Regions from separate parts of the Actinomadura keratinilytica genome, predicted to be linked through region 2. Evidence: riboswitches for the same ligand, from Rfam matches in the RefSeq annotation. Region 2 holds a riboswitch; the other holds the start of a gene.
The links. A riboswitch is a leader RNA that binds a small molecule or an ion and turns the genes downstream of it on or off. The one in region 2 is predicted to bind S-adenosylmethionine.
Positions count from the first base shown of each region.

Region 1: linked by a shared signal. The riboswitch ahead of thrC (threonine synthase) and the one ahead of ABD879_RS25825 (aminotransferase class V-fold PLP-dependent enzyme) in region 2 are both predicted to bind S-adenosylmethionine.

Region 1 is NZ_BAABDO010000045.1:32,875-40,117, reverse strand. Features, by position in the region: gene groL (chaperonin GroEL) at 1-1,298, opposite strand, end outside; gene ABD879_RS16330 (nucleotidyltransferase domain-containing protein) at 1,694-2,308, opposite strand; gene ABD879_RS16325 (MoaD/ThiS family protein) at 2,424-2,702, opposite strand; gene thrC (threonine synthase) at 2,774-4,018, opposite strand; SAM riboswitch class I at 4,034-4,175, opposite strand; gene ABD879_RS16315 (alpha,alpha-trehalose-phosphate synthase (UDP-forming)) at 4,560-6,026, shown strand; gene ABD879_RS16310 (sulfotransferase family protein) at 6,075-7,190, opposite strand.
Region 2 is NZ_BAABDO010000107.1:15,667-22,909, reverse strand. Features, by position in the region: partial or broken gene ABD879_RS25830 (SseB family protein) at 1-673, opposite strand, end outside; gene ABD879_RS25825 (aminotransferase class V-fold PLP-dependent enzyme) at 775-2,100, opposite strand; SAM riboswitch class IV at 2,148-2,264, opposite strand; gene ABD879_RS25820 (hypothetical protein) at 2,315-2,695, shown strand; gene ABD879_RS25815 (transglycosylase domain-containing protein) at 2,804-6,151, opposite strand; gene ABD879_RS25810 (FKBP-type peptidyl-prolyl cis-trans isomerase) at 6,421-7,243, opposite strand, start outside.

The sequences.
Region 1 (7,243 bases), on a different contig from region 2:
CCGTTCAGCTCCAGCTTGTCGAACGCCTTGGCGCCGGCCTGCAGCAGCGCCACGCCACCGCCGGGGACGATGCCCTCCTCGACGGCCGCCTTGGCGTTGCGGACGGCGTCCTCGATGCGGTGCTTGCGCTCCTTCAGCTCGACCTCGGTGGCCGCACCGGCCTTGATGACCGCCACGCCGCCGGCCAGCTTGGCCAGCCGCTCCTGCAGCTTCTCGCGGTCGTAGTCGGAGTCGGTGTTGTCGATCTCGACGCGGATCTGGTTGACCCGGCCCGCGATCTCGTTGGCGTCACCGGCACCGTCGACGATCGTGGTCTCCTCCTTGGAGACGACGACCTTGCGGGCGCGGCCCAGCATGTCGATGGTGGTGTTCTCCAGCTTCAGGCCGACGTCCTCGCTGATGACCTGGCCGCCGGTCAGGGTGGCGATGTCGCCGAGCATGGCCTTGCGGCGGTCGCCGAAGCCGGGGGCCTTGACCGCCACCGACTTGAAGATGCCGCGGATCTTGTTGACGATCAGGGTGGCCAGGGCCTCGCCCTCGACGTCCTCGGCGATCAGCAGCAGCGGCTTGCCGGCCTGCATGACCGCCTCCAGGACCGGCAGCAGGTCCTTGTTGGCCGACACCTTCCCCTGGACGATCAGGATGTACGGGTCCTCCAGGACCGCTTCCATCCGCTCGGGGTCGGTCACGAAGTAGTGCGAGATGTAGCCCTTGTCGAAGCGCATACCCTCGGTGAGCTCCAGCTCCAGGCCGAAGGTCTGGCTCTCCTCGACGGTGATGACGCCTTCCTTGCCGACCTTGTCCATCGCCTCGGCGATCATCTCGCCGATCTGGGTGTCACCCGCGGAGATGGAGGCGGTGGAGGCGATCTGCTCCTTGGTCTCGACGTCCTTGGCCAGCTTGGACAGCTCCTCGCTGACCCGCTCGACCGCGGCCTCGATGCCGCGCTTGAGCGACATCGGGTTGGCACCGGCCGCGACGTTGCGCAGCCCCTCGCGCACCAGCGCCTGGGCGAGCACGGTGGCGGTGGTGGTGCCGTCGCCGGCGACGTCGTCGGTCTTCTTGGCGACCTCCTTGACCAGCTCGGCGCCGATCTTCTCCCAGGGGTCCTCCAGCTCGATCTCCTTGGCGATCGAGACGCCGTCGTTGGTGATCGTGGGGGCGCCCCACTTCTTCTCCAGCACGACGTTGCGGCCCTTGGGGCCAAGGGTGACCTTGACGGCGTCCGCGAGCTGGTTCATACCGCGCTCGAGGCCGCGCCGGGCATCCTCGTCGAACGAGATCATCTTTGCAGCCATAGGCTCCAGTCCTCCCGGAACAGGGTGGCCTTACGGATCGAGCCGATGCCCGCGACGGACGACCTGCCCGACGGCTGCCATTCCGCCGCCGGAGGCATGGCCTCATCGCCCCGACCCACACTGTGGGATTGTCACTCTCCACAGCAGAGTGCCAATGTTGTGTTTAGCACTCTACCTGTCCGAGTGCAAGCGGCCGACCTTCCCCCCGGCCGTACCCCGTTCACCTGCCCAGACACCATCTGACCTGCGAAAATATCGCTGCCGACGGTCGGGGCGGGGGCGCGGAGGGGGCCGTCGGCCGCCCGTCGCGGCGCGTTCGCGCAACGCTGAGCAAGGGCCGCGCGGGGCGGGGAGAGGCCGCGTCCGCCCCGCGCGCAGGCGGGCCGGAACCGCTCTCAGGACGAAAGGCGGTAGTGGCCGGTCTCGGGGGCGCGCAGCAGCGGCAGGACCTCTTCCTCCAGGCGCCGGGAGATGCGCAGCCCGTATCGCGTCTCCAGGCGGTCGCGGGCGCGTACGAAACGGGCCGCGGCGTCCTCCAGGGTCTGCGGGACGGTCTGCACTCCGAGCGGGCCCAGCAGGAATCGCGTCATCTTCAGCAGTTCGCCGCGGACGCGGTCGGACATTCCGTGGCGGCGCTTGCCGGCCAGCGACAGCGCCCAGTCCCAGAAGTGCGCGTCGATCGCGGGAAGGGTGTCGGGACCGACCCGCCACGGCGGGTTCCAGCTGCGCGGCATCTCCGGGAAGAGCAGATCGACCTTGACGGGGCCTGGGAAGATCAGCAGGTGGCTCGCGCAGTCGCCGAGCGGATCCCATTGGGCGGCCAGCGGCCCGTAGGGGGCGAGCATGCCCGGCAGGACGGCGGCGACCTCGGCGAAGTCGTCGACGGTGACGTGGAAGTCCCAGTCCGACAACTCGGTGGCGTTCCCGCGCGCCCGGGAGCCGACCAGGGTCACCTTGCGGACCATGGGGTGGCCTTCCACCGTCCGCGCGACGTCCTGCGCTATGCCCATGAAAGGCCAGTACCCGATGGCGATGGGGAAGAAGCCGGTTTTCGCGCCTTGTCCCGCGTGCGGCAAAAAGCGACCCGCGCCCGGGAGCGCCGGGCGCGGGTCGTCGTCGGTGCCGTCAGCCGCCGGCGACGGCGGGGATGATGGAGATCTGCGCGCCCTCGGGGGTCGGGGTGTCCAGGCCCTCGGCGAACCGGACGTCCTCGTCGCCCACGTACACGTTGACGAAGCGGCGGATCTTTCCGTTGTCGTCCAGGATGCGGGCGGCGATGCCGGAGTAGTTGGCCTCCAGGTCGGCCACGACCGCGCGCAGCGTGGCGCCCTCGGCCTTGACCTCCGCCTCGCCGCCGGTGTAGTTCCGCAGGATCGTCGGGATCCGGACGGACACGGTGCTCATGCTGGCTCCTCGAAGTGCTCGTACGACGGGTCGGGCGGCCGCCGGGGACGCGCGGCCGCGGCGGTGTCCGGTCAGGCCAGGCCCGCGGCGCGGAACGCCTCCAGGGAGGGGGCGATGTTCGCGGTCGGCGCGACGACGGGGGCGACGGCGTCCAGGGTCTTCAGCCCGTCCCCGGAGTTGATGATCACGGTTTCCGCCTCGGGGTCGAGGGCGCCGGACTCGGCCAGCTTGCGCAGGGTGGCGACGGTGACGCCGCCCGCGGTCTCGCCGAAGATGCCCTCGGTGCGGGCCAGCAGCCGGATGCCCTCGACGACCTGCTCGTCGGTGACGTCCTCGACCGCGCCGCCGGTGCGGCGCGCCACGTCCAGCACGTACGGGCCGTCGGCGGGGTTGCCGATGGCCAGCGACTTGGCGATGGTGTCGGGCTTGACCGGCCGGACGACGTCGTGGCCCTGCTTGAACGCGGCCGCCACCGGCGCGCACCCGGCGGCCTGGGCGCCGAACACCCGGTACGGCCTGTCCTCGACCAGGCCGAGCTTGACGAGCTCCTGGAACGCCTTGTCGATCTTGGTGAGCTGGGAGCCGGAGGCCACCGGGACCACGATCTGGTCGGGCAGCCGCCAGCCGAGCTGCTCGGCGATCTCGTAGCCGAGGGTCTTGGAGCCCTCGGCGTAGTAGGGGCGGACGTTGACGTTGACGAAGGCCCAGTCGTCCTGCTCGCCGGCGATCTCGGAGGCCAGCCGGTTGACGTCGTCGTAGTTGCCGTCGACGGTGACGAAGGTGCCGCCGTACACCGCGGTGGTGAGGATCTTCTGCCGCTCCAGGTCGGACGGGACGAACACCGCGCTGCGGATGCCCGCCCGGGCCGCGGCGGCGGCGACCGCGTTGGCCAGGTTGCCGGTGGACGGGCAGGCCAGCACCTTGAAGCCGAGCTCGCGGGCGGCGGCGAGGGCCACCGCGACCACGCGGTCCTTGAACGAGTGGGTGGGGTTGCCGCTGTCGTCCTTGACCCACAGGCGGCGCAGGCCCAGCGCCTCGGCGAGCTGGTCGGCGCGGACCAGGCGGGTCAGGCCGGGCTCGGTGTTGGGGGTGTCGGCGACGTTGGCCGGCACCGGCAGCAGCCGCCGGTAGCGCCAGATGTTGCGCGGCCCGGCCTCGATGTCGGCGCGGGAGACGTCGCCGAAGTCGTAGGAGATCTCCAGCGGGCCGAAACACTCCTCACACGCGTAGTGCGGGCCGAGTTCGCGGGTGTGTCCGCATTCACGGCAGGTGAGGGCGGTCGCGGGTCCCAGATCGACGGCAGGCGTGACAGCCATGTAGCGAGGCCTTTCTCCCCATCTTTCCTGCGCCACCTTGGTCGCAGGCCGGAGTTGGCACCATTTCCTGGCCGGCCTCGCGGGGTCGCGAGCGCGGACGAACCAGGTGGTTGCCGGGGCTTCACAGGGCCGGTCCCTCCACCCCTCTGGATGAGCGTTCTTCAGTTGTCCTGCGGGCCGCCGAGGGCGGCCGGGCATCGCGTGCGTTCCGCACGAAGGGAACGCTCGGTCACCGAACGTTCCGCATGAGCGGTATCACGTCGTATGTGCGACTTTACATGATCTGACCGGTTGTCGGACAGGCGGGTCTCGCGATGTGAGACATTACCCGCCGTCGCGCCGCGTCACCCGTTCCGGCCGGACAGGTCGGGGTCGCTCACGCCGCGCCGCGACTGCGACGTGCGGCCGCTCCGGGCCGGATCCTACGCCGGGGGCTTGCGGCACAGACGTCGCACCGCCTGTGCGCGGCCCGAAAACCGCCGAAAACGCCTTCCCGCGGGTCCCTTTGGAGCGCGCGCTCGCGAACTGAGACGCTGCCCCTATGAGCCAAGTGCTGGTGGCGTCCAACCGCGGACCGGTGTCGTTCTCGCTCGCCGACGACGGCACCCTGGCCCCGCGGCGCGGCGGGGGCGGCCTGGTGGCGGGACTTGCCGCGGTGACGGAAGCCGACCGCGCCCCGGACGGCGGCCAGGCACCGCCGGACGTGCTGTGGGTGTGCGCGGCGCTCGGGGAAGGCGACCGCTCGGCGGCGCGCCGCGCCCCCGGGGGAAGGCTCGACCTGGACGGGCACGACACGGGCGGAGCGGCCGTGCGCATGCTCGACATACCGGCCGCCACGTTCCACCGCGCGTACAACGCCGTGGCCAACTCCACGCTGTGGTTCGTCCACCACCTGCTCTACGACACGCCCCGCGTCCCGCACTTCGACGCACGCGCACGCCGCGACTGGCAGTCCTACGAGGCGTACAACGCGGCGTTCGCCGACGCCCTGGCCGGCGAAGCCGCCCCGGGCGCCAAGGCCGCGGTGCAGGACTACCACCTGTCGCTGGCACCGCGGATGCTGCGCGACCGCCGCCCCGACCTGAGGATCGTGCACTTCTCGCACACGCCGTGGGCGTCCCCCGAGTACTACCGGCTGCTGCCCGACGACATCGGCGCGGCGGTGCTGGACGGCATCCTCGGCGCCGACCACGCCGGCTTCCTCACCGACCGGTGGGCCGCCGCGTTCCTGGACTGCTGCGAGCAGCTGCTGCCGGGCGCCCGGGTCGACCGCGCGGCCCGGACGGTCACCCGCGGCGGCCACGTCACCCGCGTCGGTGTGCACCCGCTCGGCGTCGACGGGGAGCGGCTGCGGGCGCGGGCCGCCGAGCCGGACGTCGCCGAACGCCGCCGGGCGCTGCGCGAGCAGGTCGGCGACCGGAGGCTCATCGTGCGGATCGACCGCACCGAGCCGTCCAAGAACATCGTGCGCGGCCTGGCCGCCTACCGCGAGATGCTGGCCGACCACCCCGAGTGGCACGGCCGCGTGGTGCACCTGGCGTTCGCCTACCCGTCCCGGTACGACCTGCCCGAGTACCGCGAGTACACCGCGGCGGTGCGGCGGCTGGCCGGGCGGATCCGCGACGAGTACGGCACCGCGTCCTGGGACCCGCTGATCCTGCGGGTCGAGGACGACCTCCCGCGCGCGCTCGCCGCCTACCAGGTGGCCGACGTGCTGGTGGTCAACCCGATCCGCGACGGCATGAACCTGGTCGCCAAGGAGGGCCCGGTGGTGTCGGAGCGCGGCTGCGCGCTGGTGCTGTCGCGGGAGGCGGGCGCGGCGGCCGAGCTGGCGGGCGACGCGCTGACGGTCAACCCCTACGACGTGTCGCAGACCGCCGAGGCGCTGCACCAGGCGCTGCTGATGCCGCCCGACCGCCGCGCCGAACGCTGCGCCCGGCTGGCCGCCGCGGCCACCGCGCTGCCGCCGCGGCGCTGGTTCGCCGACCAGCTGGCCGCCCTCGACTGACCCGCCCCGGCACGACGCCGAGGGCGGCCGGGGTGCGGCGGGCGGCGGTCAGATGCCCGGACGGCCGGTGCGGGCCGGTTCGGCGCGGCGTTCGGCCGCCGGGACGGTGGACGGCCAGGACAGCGCGCGCAGCGGCGAGGCGGGCTCGACGATGAGCGGGGCGGGTCCGGTCCGCTCGGTGGTGAGCAGCGACTCGACCGGGTTGGGCTCGTTGCGCGTGCGCCACCGCTCCCGCAGCCGCTGCTTGCTCTGCGACATGCGGCGGTGGGCGCTGACCTTGGCCAGCCTGGCCAGCTGCCCGCGGGTGGGGCGGGGCGCGCCGCTCGGCTCGTAGCCGTACTCGGCCAGCCGGTCCCCGAACGCCGCCTCCGCCAGGCCGGCCTCCCACGGCTCCAGCCGCCGCGTCCAGGACCCCACGCTGCCGCCGTCGACGGCGCAGTGGGTGCGGCGGTGCCACCGCTTCTGCGGCGGGACGGTCCGCCGCGCGAGCCGGTCCGGCTCGGCCATGGCGGGGTCGTACTCCTCGCCGAGGAACGCGCACAGCCGCATCAGCTCGTCGGCCGGGTCGGCGACGAGCCGTTCGTACTGCAGCTCGTAGTAGGCGTCGGGGCCGAGCTCGGCGGCGTACCGGCGGCCGTGGTCGATCGCCTCCCGCCAGACGCAGATGGCGTGGTTGATGTCCTGCTTGTACCAGGGCATCTCCTTGAGGGACGCCACGCAGTCGCGGCCGTCGCGGATGACATGGACGAACTGGGCGTCGGGGTACATCCGCCGCAGCGCGCCGACGTAGCGGAAGTAGCTGGGCCGCTTGTCGCCCCAGCGGACCCGGTCGAAGCGGCGGGCGTAGGCGCGGAACACGATGGCCAGCGCCGAGCCGAGCGTGGGCGGCCCCGCCGCGATCTCGTCGGCGGTCCGCTCGGGGTCCAGGCCGAGCTCGGCGAACTTGGTGCCCCGCCCGGTGGTGATCCAGTCGGCGAGCGCCCGCAGGTTGCGGCCGTCGCGCAGGTCGCCGAAGTCGCACCGGGACGACCAGGCCGGGATGACGAACCGGGTCTCGGCGGGGACGGCGATCCGGTGGTGCGAGTGCAGCATGAGCTGCAGCAGCGTCGTCCCCGACCGCGGGCACCCGAGGACGAAGATCGGGCGGTCAGTGTGGGCAAACATGCTCGGGATGCTGGCCGACGGGCCCGGCCGCCATCGCGCGCCTAGGCGCACGC
Region 2 (7,243 bases):
TAGCGGGAAGATCCGCCGACCCGTGCGGAGCCGCCCCTTCGGGCTCGGCGGCCGGTTCGGGCCGCGGGTAGGCGGGCGGCGTGTACGCGCCGACCGCCTCGGACGACGGCACGTCCACGGCGAGAGCGTCCGCGGTCGAAAAGTCCGCAGCCGGAACGTCCGCGGCGGGCGCGTCAGCGGCGGGCGCGGCCGCCGCGGGGGAGGCGGTGCGACGCCCGACCCGCGGGGGCCGCGGGTCGCCCTCGGCGATCTGCCGGACGAACCAGGAGGGCAGCCGGCCCTCGATCGGCGGCGCCGCGTCCGGCGCGTCCGGCGCGGGCGCGTCGATCGCCAGCCACCAGCCCGGGTGCGGCCAGCTCTGCGCCAGGTCGGCGAACGTCAGCCGCAGGAAGTGCCGGTAGGCGGGCCCGAGGCAGGCGCGCATCGCGTCGGGCGAGGTGTAGGCCAGCACGTGGGTGCGGCCGTCCTCCTCCCGGGTCGGCCACGTCGGCTGCGCCTGGCCGGCGAGCACGTCGTCGATGAGCTCGGGGGGCACGGGGATCACCAGCTCGCTGTCGGCGAGCAGGCGGAAGTACCCCTCATGGTCTCCGGCCCGCACTGTCTCGTCCAGTCGGCGCTCCAGTTCCGACGTGGGTCGCCACGCGTCGGCCACGGTCGCCTCCCCCTGTTTCATGCCGCGCTGTCCCTGCTGTCTCCGGCGCCGTCTCCGGTCCGGGTACGGACCTGCCTACGCTACATGGGCGAACAGGGCGAAAGCGCATCATCTTCCGCGGTTCAGCACACGGCACCGATGGCACTCAGCGCATCCACCAGCCGGTCGACGTGTTCGTCGGTCGTCCCCAGGCCCAGGCTGGCGCGGACCGCCGAGGCCGGGGCGGAGGCGTCGGCGCAACCGCCGGCGCCGGCCGCGCGCGGGGCGTCGGGCCGGTCGGCCAGCAGGTGCCGTACGAATGGATGAGCGCAGAACTTCCCGTCCCGGACGCCGATGCCGTACTCCCCAGACAGCCTAAGCGCCACGTCCCGCGCGTTCCAGCCGTCGACGGTGAAGGACACGATTCCCACGCGCGGATGGCGCTCGCCCCACAGGCTCAGCTGTCGCACCGCGGGAACGCGGGCGAGTCCCTGGCGCAGCCGGGCCAGCAGCCGCTCCTCCTCGGCGACGAGCGCGTCCCACCCGGCGGCGGCCAGCGTCTCGCACGCGGCCGCGAGCGCCACCACGCCCAGCACGTTCGGAGTGCCCGCCTCGTGGCGCTGCTGCGGGTCGGCGGCCCAGCGGGTGCGCTCGCCCACCGACACGGTGGCGCCCCCGCCCTTGAGGTACGGGTCGGCGGCGCGCAGCCAGTCGGCCCGCCCCGCCAGCACGCCCGCCCCGAACGGCGCGTACAGCTTGTGCCCGGAGAACGCGACGTAGTCCAGGCCGAGCGCGGTCATGTCCAGCGGCCGGTGCGGGACGAGCTGGGCGGCGTCCACGGCGATGCGGGCGCCGCGCCGCCGCGCCGCCTCCGCCAGCTCGGCGACCGGCCACAGCTCGCCGGTGACGTTGGACGCCGCCGTGACCACCAGCACCCGCGGGCCCTGCGGCGCGGCGGCCAGCGCCCGGTCGGCGGCGGCGACCGCCCCGGCCGGGGACGCGGGTGCGGGCAGCCGCACCGCCCGCCGCCACGGCAGCAGCGTGGCATGGTGCTCGGTCTCGAACACCACGACGGTGGTGCGCGGCGGCAGCGCGTGCGCCAGCAGGTTCATCGCGTCGGTGGTGTTGCGGGTGAACACGACCGACGCCCGCTCCCAGGCGCCGATGAAGGACCGCACGGTCTCCCGCGCGCGCTCGTAGGCGGCCGTGGTCGCCTGGGAGGCGTACCCGGCGCCGCGGTGCACGCTGCTGTAGTACGGCAGCGCCCGCGTGACGGCGTCGTGCACCGCCTCAAGACACGGCGCGCTGGCGGCGTAGTCGAAGTTGGCGTACGGGACGTGGCGCCCGTCCTCCAGCGGTACCGGCGCGTCCGCGCCGACGATCCGCGGAAGTCGAGTCGGCGCGGACGCCGTCGGCTGCATCCAAGAAGAGGGAGCGAAGGGACGGGGGGACGTCGTGACAGCGGACATGGGTGCGACCTCCTTCGGGATCCAGGGATCCCGGGAGGCGTCCGCGGGATCCGCGCTTGCCGGACGCGGTGTGCGACTCCGGCCGGGTCCTCACCCGGGGCACCCCATCGCGGACGAAGGGTTGCCGGCCAGCAAGCCGGGGCTTCGCGCTGGCGCTCATGACCTTGTGCGGAAGTATAGGCGGATGTCGACGGTGATCACACGGGAGGATGCGATGCGGTACGGGACGGCCGGGAGGCTGGCCCAGGGGTTCGCGCTGCTGGCCGCGGCCGGGACGCTGGCGGGCTGCGGGCTGTCCGGCGGCAACACCGGCCAGGTCTGCGCCGACACCAGGGAGGCGTTCCGGCAGTACGTCTCCCAGGTGCGGGCCGTGCCGGCGAACGACCCGGCGCAGTGGAAGCAGGTCACCGACCGGTTCGCCGGACGCGTCGACGGGTTGGCCCGCCAGGCCGAGGACGAGAAGCTGAAAAACGCGCTCAAGACCGAGGCGAACCGCCTGCGCGGCGCCGCCGCCGGCGTGGGCTCCGGTGACGCGGCGCAGCTCAACGCCGTGATGACCGACGCCCCCGACCGCATCGGCGCGGCCTGCGACTGACCGCGGGGCGGGAGAACGGCGGAGGGGCCCGGCGAGATGCTCGCCGGGCCCCTCTCACGTTCACGCCGGAACCCGCCGCGGGGCGGCCGGGGGCGCGCCGGTCGGGTGCTAGCCCTCCGGTCGGGGCGGAGTGCCGCTTCCGCCGTCGCCCCCGCTTCCGCCGTCGCCGGCGCCCCCGCCGTCGCCTCCGCCGGAGCCGCCGTCACCGCCGTTCCCGTTGCCGGTGCCGCCGCCGGGCAGCTGCGGCGTCGTCTCCCGGGGGGTGCCCGCCGGCTGCCTGCTGGACGGCCGGTCCGCGCGTTCCGGAACGGACTGCCGCACCCCTCCCTGCCCGCGCGTCGTCGGCGCGTCGTTCTGCCGCCCGTACGGCTCGCCCACGTAGGAGCCGGGGGACATCGACGGGGAGCCGAACCCCTTGGGCGTGAGGTTCTTGAGGTTCACCGCGCGGCTGACGTAGGAGTTCCAGATCTGCGCGGGCAGCTGCCCGCCGTACACCCCGTACCCGGGGATGCTCAGCGGCTTGCCGTCGCTGCGGAACATCGCCACCGACGTCGCCAGCTGCGGGATGAACCCGTTGAACCAGATCGCCCGGCCCGCGTCGGTGGTGCCGGTCTTGCCCGCCACGTCGCGGCCGTCGGCGAGCTGGGCGTTGCGGCCGGTGCCCGCCTGCACCACGCGCTGCATCGCGTACGTGGCGTCCCGCGCGACCTGCGCGCTGAACACCCGCGCGCCCTTCTCGGAGAAGCGGGTGGTCTTGCCGGTGTTGTCGGTGACCGACTTCACCACGTAGGGGGTGCGGTGCACGCCCTCGGCGGCGAACGTCGCGTAGACCCCCGCCTGCTGCACGGGGTGCACGGAGATCGTGCCCAGCGGGAAGGTCGGGTACTTGTTGGCGCCGTTGGCGGTCAGCTGCGACTTGGGGATGCCCATCTTCTCGGCCATCTTGGTGACCTTGTCCAGGCCGACCTTCTGCCCCAGGTTGACGTAGGCGGTGTTGACCGAGTTCTGCGTGGACGTGACCAGGTTGATCGTGCCGTAGCTGCGGTTGCCGTCGTTGTGGATCGCCGTGCCGTTGTAGTACTGCGGGGAGCTGCCGTCCACGTAGGTGTTCAGGCTCAGCCCGCTGTCGAGCGCGGCGGCCAGCACGATCGGCTTGAACCCGGACCCGGCCTGCGCCCAGTCGCTGAACGCGCTGCTGAGGGCCTCCTCCAGGTAGCCGCGCCCGCCGTAGAACGCCACCACCTGCCCGGTCTCGGGGTCCACCGAGACCAGCCCGGTGCGGATCTGCTTGCTCATCCCCTTCGGGAGGCTGCCGCGCACCGCCTGCTGGGCGGCGTCCATCAGCTCCTTGTCGAACGTCGTGGTGATCTTCAGGCCGCTGCGGTTGATCTCGTCCTCGGTGTAGCCGCGCCGCTCGGTCAGCTCGCGCTTGGCGATGTTGACCATGTAGCCCTTCTGGCCGCCGAGGATGTCGGTGACCTTCTGCTTGATCGGCTGCGGGAACGTCATGCGCGCGGCGTCGGCCGAGGAGATGGCGCCGTCGCGGACCATGTTGTTCAGCACGGCGCGCCAGCGGCTCTCGGCGTAGGCGCGGGTGGAGCCCGACGGCTCGGCGAAGTTGCTGGGCTGCTGGATCGCCGCCGCCAGGTAGGCGCCCTCGGCCGGGGTGAGCTGCCCGACGTCCTTGCCGTAGTACGCCCGCGCCGCGGCCTGCACGCCGTAGGCGTCGCGGCCGAAGTAGATGGTGTTGAGGTACTGCTCCAGGATCCAGTCCTTGGACTTCTCCCGGCCCACCTTCAACGAGACCATGATCTCTTTGAGCTTGCGGGAGATCGAGCGTTCCTTGCCGATGCCGCCGTAGTAGTTGCGGACCATCTGCTGGGTGATGGTGGACCCGCCCTGCAGCTGCTCACCGGAGACCGTGGACCAGAAGGCGCGCAGCGTGCCCGGAATCGACACCCCGGGGTCGTCGTAGAAGCTGCGGTTCTCCGCCGCGATCACCGCGTCGCGCACGCCCTTGGGGATGGTGTCGAGCCGGACCGCGTCGCGGTTCACGCCGGTCTTGGCGATCGGGGTCTTGCCGTCGGAGTACAGGAACGTCGGCCCCTGCGCGACCGCCTCCTCCTGAGGGGACGGCACCGGCGTCAGCAGGTACGCCACACCGAACGCGGCGACGGCCAGGCCGACGAGGCCCAGCACCGCGAAGAGCACCCGCCGCCCTACGCGCGCCGCCTTGCCGCGCGGCTTCTTGTGCTTCTTCTTCGCGTCCATACCCCCCTTCCGCGCCTTCTTCGTCGTGTCCGCCGGAGGCTTCGCCGCCGCGGGCTCCTGCTTCTGCGCGGCGGCCGCCTTGTCGGCCCCAGCATCCCCGACGCCCTTGGATGCGGTCTCGTTCTTGTCCTTAGCGTCGCCGGAACCAGACGCGCTGTTGGTGCGGGCGGACGCCGCGGCCTCGCCGTCCGTACCGGCGCTGGTGCCTGCCCCGGTGGAGGGGGCCGCCGGTGCGGGCGGGTCGATGACGGTGAGGTCGGGTGTCGTGGCGGCCGCTCCCGCGCTCTGCTCGGCCTTGCCGGTGTCGCTCGTGCCGGCGGCGGGGGACGTCGCGGTGTCCGCGGCCTTCTGGGTGCCCGCGGCGCTGCTCGCGGCCATGCTCTCGGCGGCGTCCGCGGTGGTGTCGGCGTCCGCGCGGTCACCCGGGTTCGCGTCGTCGCCGGCGTCGGCGGCGGTGTCCGCGTCCGTACCGGCGCTGGTGCCTGCCCCGGTGGTCGGAGCCGCCGGTGCGGGCGGGTCGATGACGGTGAGGTCGGGTGTCGTGGCGGCCGCTCCCGCGCTCTGCTCGGCCTCGCTCGCGTCGCCGGAGGACGGGCCGTCGTCCGCCTCAGCCGCGGTGCCCGCCCTTGAACCCGTGCCCGTGCCTGAGCCCTTGCCTGCGGCCGGGGCCGCGGCGGCGCCGGGGCCGTCGCCCGCATCGGGGGCGGTGTCCGCCTGCGCGCCCTTGCCCGTGCCGGAGTCGGCGTCCGCTTCCGCTGCGGTGCCCGCCTCCGGGCCCGTGTCAGGGACCGCGCCGGTGTCCGGCTCGTCGTTTGTGTCCGAGTCGGCGCCCGCGTCCGCGTCCGTGTCCGTGTCTGCCGGGCCGCCGGTGTCCGTGACGCCGCTCAGCTCCACCGTGGTGCCCGGGTCGGCGCTACCGGGCTCGGACGCGGTGTCCTCGTCCGCCGGGGTGCCGGGGGTGGCCGCCGCGTCGTCTTCTTCATCGGGGACGGACCGGGACGCGGCCTTGTCCGCGGCGTCGTCGTCCGGAGGCTCGCCCTCGTCCCGTGTATCGCGCTCGGCCGCGGCCCGGGGCGTTTCGCCGTCCGCGGGAACGGCCTTGTCGGCCGTGAGGTCGTCGCCGAGGTCGCCCTGGCTCGGCCCGGCGGGCTCGGTGCCCCCCGGGCGCCTTTCGGTGTCGCTCACTTGCCCCCCGTGATGATTTCGTTACAAACGATACCGGAGGGGAGTGATTCATTACGGCCGGTCACTGTGCACTCCCGTTGGCTGTCTCACTACAACGACGATCAAGCGGTGCGGAGGGTTGTCCGAGGCCGCCTGACGTGGTTATTGACACATTTCACCGGCGGCGACAAAGCAACGGCGGGGCGCCCCTCCGGGGTGCCCCGCCGTTCGCGCGTCCCGCGCCGTGCGGTCCGCCGCGCTATGCCGTCGCGCGCCGTCTCACCGAAGGGTCACTTGGGAACCGTGCCGAGGATGTCGACGACGAACACCGTGGTGTCGTCGCCCTTGATCCCGGCCGACGGATTGCCGTCCTTGCCGTACCCCTGGTCCGGCGGCAGGACCAGCAGGACCCGGCTGCCGACCTTCTGGCCCTGCAGCCCCTTGAAGAAGCCCTTCATGCCCTCGGTGGTGCTGAGCGGGAACATGGCGGGCGAGCCCTTGCTCCAGCTGTTGTCGAACTCCTTGCCGTCCCGCCAGATCACGCCCTTGTAGTTGACGAACACCGTGTCGTCCTTGGTGGTCTGCGGGCCGGTGCCCTCGATGAGGGTCTTGACCTGCATCTTCTTGGGCGGGTCGGTCTTGGGCACGGTGAGCTTGGGCCCCTTGCCCGCCTCCATGGCGCCCACCGACGGCAGGTCCTTGTCGTCCAGCGGCTTGGCGGTGCCCTTGGCCTCGGCGTTCTTGGGGTAGACGGCGAGGACGTCCACCACGAAGACCACCGAGTCGTTCTCGCCGAGCCCCATCTGCGCCGCGGACTCGCCGAAGCCCTCCTTCGGCGGGACCTGCAGCACCACGCGGCTGCCCGCGGTCTGCCCGACCAGGCCCTTGTCCAGCCCCTTGACCTCGGTCTTGCCGATCGGCATCGGCACCACCTGCTGGCCGGCGGGCAGCTTGAAGGACGACTGCAGCTCCTTGCTGGTGCTCTCGTTGACCTTGTCGCCGGTGCCCTTGGCCCACTGGTAGAAGACGAACTTGACCAGCGCGGTGTCACCGTTGGCGATCTTGGTGCCGGTGCCCTTGATCTTCTGGGTCACCTTCAGCTCGCCGTCGGGG